Regions from separate parts of the Sphingomonas abietis genome, predicted to be linked through region 2. Evidence: predicted binding sites of a transcription regulator. Region 2 holds the regulator's gene; the other holds the start of a gene.
What was found. The regulator LexA, encoded in region 2, represses DNA repair genes until DNA is damaged. The targets are predictions, from matches to a motif close to GTTCCNCNCTTGTTCT.
Positions count from the first base shown of each region.

Region 1: the regulator LexA is predicted to act here: its motif matches at 1,003-1,018, upstream of PBT88_RS13640 (ATP-dependent helicase).

Region 1 is NZ_CP115174.1:2,865,134-2,867,334, forward strand. Features, by position in the region: gene radA (DNA repair protein RadA) at 1-770, shown strand, start outside; gene PBT88_RS13640 (ATP-dependent helicase) at 1,022-2,201, shown strand, end outside.
Region 2 is NZ_CP115174.1:1,220,816-1,223,016, forward strand. Features, by position in the region: gene PBT88_RS05950 (ComEC/Rec2 family competence protein) at 1-1,018, shown strand, start outside; gene lexA (transcriptional repressor LexA) at 1,061-1,738, opposite strand; gene PBT88_RS05960 (molybdopterin molybdotransferase MoeA) at 1,809-2,201, opposite strand, start outside.

The DNA.
Region 1 (2,201 bases), 1.6 Mb from region 2:
TCCGCTACGCCAAGGAGACCGGCTGCGCGCTGATCCTGGTCGGCCACGTCACCAAGGACGGCGCGATCGCCGGGCCGCGCGTGCTCGAACATATGGTCGATACGGTGCTGAGCTTCGAGGGCGAGCGCAGCCATCAATATCGCATCCTGCGGGCGATCAAGAACCGCTTCGGCGGCACCGACGAGATCGGCGTGTTCGCGATGGACGACAAGGGCTTGGGCGAGGTCGCCAACCCCTCCTCGCTGTTCCTCACCCAGCGCGATGCCGACGTCGCCGGCGCGGTGGTGTTCCCGGCGCTGGAGGGCACGCGGCCGCTGCTCGTCGAGATCCAGGCGCTGACCGTGCGGCTCGCCTCGGGCGCGACCCCGCGCCGCGCCGTCGTCGGCTGGGATTCGGGGCGGCTGGCGATGATCCTCGCGGTGCTGGAGGCGCGCTGCGGGCTGAGCTTCTCGACCTCCGAAGTCTATCTCAACGTCGCGGGCGGCTATCGCATCACCGATCCCGCCGCCGATCTCGCGGTGGCGGCGGCGCTTGTCTCGGCGCTGGCCGAGCGCCCGGTGCCGGCCGACGCGGTGGCGTTCGGCGAGGTCGCGTTGTCGGGCGAGCTGCGCCCGGTCGCCCATGGCGCCATAAGGCTGCGCGAATCGGCCAAGCTCGGCTTCGAGCGCGCGCTGGTGCCGAGCACCGGCACGATCGAGGCCGGCAGCATCGCGCCGAGCCGCTTCCCGACCCTCGGCCGGCTGGTCGATCATCTGCTCGGGCGCGGATGAGGGATCAGCGGGGATCAATGTTCGAGCGAACGAGGCAGCGCCTGATCTTGAAATACACGTCATCCTGAACTTGTTTCAGGATCCCAGAGCCTCTTGGCTCTTCACGCCCGAAGGAAGCGGGATGCTGAAACAAGTTCAGCATGACGAATCAAAATGAAGCCAGATTCGATCGCTCGACAGTCCTCATGTCTATCCGCACCAGCCATCACGCACGGTTGCCCCAGCCCGCTTCGTTCCCTACCTGTTCGGCCGTGACTCACCTTGTACCCACTTCCGCCGGCCCGGCCTTTCCCGAGCCGGCCTATATCGCCGGGCTGAACGAGCCCCAGCGCGACGCCGTGCTCACCACCGAAGGCCCGGTGCTGGTGCTGGCCGGCGCCGGCACCGGCAAGACCGCGGCGCTGACCGCGCGGCTCGCCCATCTGATCGCGACGCGCAAGGCATGGCCGAGCGAGATCCTCGCCGTCACCTTCACCAACAAGGCGGCGCGCGAGATGCGCGAGCGGGTCGGCCGGATCATGGGTGCCGGAGCCGAGGGGGGCGTCGAGGGGCTGCCCTGGCTCGGCACCTTCCACTCGGTCGCCGCCAAGATGCTGCGCCGCCATGCCGAGCTGGTCGGGCTGCAGAGCAACTTCACCATCCTCGATACCGACGACCAGCTGCGCCTGCTCAAGCAGTTGATCGTGGCGGCCGATCTCGACGAGAAGCGCTGGCCCGCGCGCCAGCTCGCCGGGCTGATCGATCGCTGGAAGAATCGCGGCTGGGTGCCGGCCGACGTCGATGCCGGGGAGAGCGAGGCCTATGCGAACGGCCGAGGCGCCGAACTCTACGCCGCCTATCAGGCCCGGCTGAAGGCGGTGAACGCCTGCGATTTCGGCGATCTGCTGCTGCACATGCTGGTGATCCTGAAGACCCATCGCGACGTGCTGGAAGGCTATCAGCAGCGCTTTCGCTACATCATGGTGGACGAGTATCAGGATACCAACTCGTCGCAATATCTCTGGCTCAGGCTGCTCGCGCAGGCGCGCAAGAACATCTGCTGCGTCGGCGACGACGACCAGTCGATCTATTCGTGGCGCGGCGCCGAAGTGGCCAACATCCTGCGCTTCGAGCATGATTTTCCCGGCGCCAAGACGATCCGGCTGGAGCAGAATTACCGCTCCACCCCGCATATCCTCGCCGCCGCCAGCGAGGTGATCGCCAATAACGGCCAGCGGCTGGGCAAGACCCTGTGGACGGCGCTCGAAGCGGGTGAGAAGATCAATGTCGTCGGCGTGTGGGACGGCCCCGAGGAGGCGCGCCGCGTCGGTGACGAGATCGATGCGCACCGCCGCAACGGCGGCAGCTACGACGATGTCGCGATCCTCGTCCGCGCCCAGCACCAGACCCGCGAGTTCGAGGACCGTTTCATCGCGATCGGCCTGCCCTATC
Region 2 (2,201 bases):
GCGGATGTTCGAGAAGCGCGAGGAGGGCCATGTCCGGCGCCTGCTGCGCGAGGTCGCGGCCTTGCTGCTGACCGGGCTGGTGGTGGAGGCGGCGCTGGCGCCGATCGCGATCTTCCATTTCCACCGCGCCGGCCTCTATGGCGCGGCCGCCAACATCGTCGCGATCCCGCTCACCACCTTCGTCATCATGCCGGCCGAGGCGCTGGCGCTGCTGTTCGATAGCGTCGGGCTGGGCGCGGCCTTCTGGTGGGTGACGGGCCGGGCGCTCGCCCTGCTGCTGGCGATCGCCCATCATGTCGGATCTCTGCCCGGCGCGGTGACCTTCGTGCCGACCATGTCGCGGCTGGCCTTCGCCTCGATCATGGCCGGGGGGCTGTGGCTGGCGCTGTGGCGAACGCGCGCCCGTCTGTTCGGCCTGCTGCCGGTCGCGATCGGGCTGGTGATGACGCTGGCCGCGCATCCGGCCGATATCTTCGTCACCGGCGATGGCCGCCACCTCGCGGTGCGGGCGCCGGACGGGCAGGTGGCGCTGCTGCGTCAGCGCACCGGCGATTATATGCGCGATACGCTGTCCGAACTATCGGGGCGCGAGGGCGACGAGGCGATCGCGCTCGACGATCTGCCGGGCGCCCGCTGCGGGCCGGACAGTTGTGCGGCGACATTGGTGCGGGGCGATCGCATCTGGCACCTGCTGGCCACGCGCAGCCCCTACAGGATCGACCGTCCGGCGATGGAGCAGGCCTGCGCCGCCGCCGATATCGTCGCCAGCGACCGGCGCCTGCCCGGCTGGTGCCGCCCCCGCTGGCTCAAGGCCGATGCGGCGCTGCTGGCCGGGACGGGCGGGCTGGCGATCTCGCTGGTCCGGCCGGCGGTCGTCACCGTGGCGGCCATGCAGGGGCAGCACCCATGGGCGCTCCACGCCGCCGCCCGTCCGGCAGGAGCGATCCACGGATCCTATCGCCGTTTTTCCCAAGCAGACGAGGCGCGACACCATTCGCGAAACCGTTGGCGCGACTGACACCAGCCCCTGAGAGGGCAGGTGCCGTCGCACCGCCGCGCATCAATAGCGGCGCAGCAGCCCCGCCAGCTTGCCCTGCACGCGGACCTGCCCGGATTGGTAGCGCTGCGGCGAATAGGCATGGTTGGCCGGATCGAGCCGGATCATCTGGCCTTCGCGGCGGAAATATTTGAGCGTCGCCTCGGCCTCGTCGACCAGCGCGACCACGATCTCGCCATCGCGCGCGGTCTCGGTGCGGCGGATCAGCGCATAGTCGCCATCGAGGATGCCGGCCTCGATCATCGAATCACCGGAGACTTCCAGCGCATAATGCTCGCCGGGGCCGAGCAGGGCGGCGGGAACGGACAGGCTGGCATGGCCCTCCATCGCCTCGATCGGCATGCCGGCGGCGATGCGGCCGTGGAGCGGCAGCTCGATCACGCTGTCGTTCGCGGCTGCCGGAATCTTGGGAGCAGGCGGCGGCGGCGCGGGCGTTGCGGTGGTCGCCTGCTTCAGCGGGATCACCTTCTCGGGCATCCGCATCACCTCGAGCGCGCGCGCCCGGTTGGGCAGGCGACGGATGAAGCTGCGTTCCTCCAGCGCGCGGATCAGCCGGTGGACGCCGGATTTCGATTTGAGATCGAGCGCATCCTTCATCTCCTCGAACGACGGCGAAACGCCCGTCTCGGCCAGTCGCTCGTGAATGAAGAGGAGCAGTTCATGTTGCTTGCGCGTCAGCATCGCCATATCCCCGCGTGGAACGGATGGCGAACGTGTAGGCAACCAAATCCAACATGTCAACGGGCTCGAATCATCCCGGAATCAGCATTTCCGCCGAGTCTCCGGCTTCGGCGGCCGGAACATGCGGGGGACGAACGATCAACCCGTCGGCCGCGGCGAGCGCCATCAACGCGGCCGAATCCTGTCCGTCGGGCGCAAAGGCCCGGCCATTCTCCAGCCGGGCGCGGGCATAATCCTGCCGCGGGCCGTTGGCGGGCAGCGGCGCGCCGAGCGTGACCGTGCGCGTGGCCGGCAACGGATCGGCGGCGCCTCCCATGCGGGCGATCAGCGGCAACAGGAAGAGCGTCGCGGTGACGTAGCTCGACACCGGGTTGCCGGGCAGGCCGAGCACGATCGCGTCGCCGAGCCGGCCTGCCAACAACGGCTTGCCCGGCCGCATCGCCACCCGCCAGAAATCGAGCGA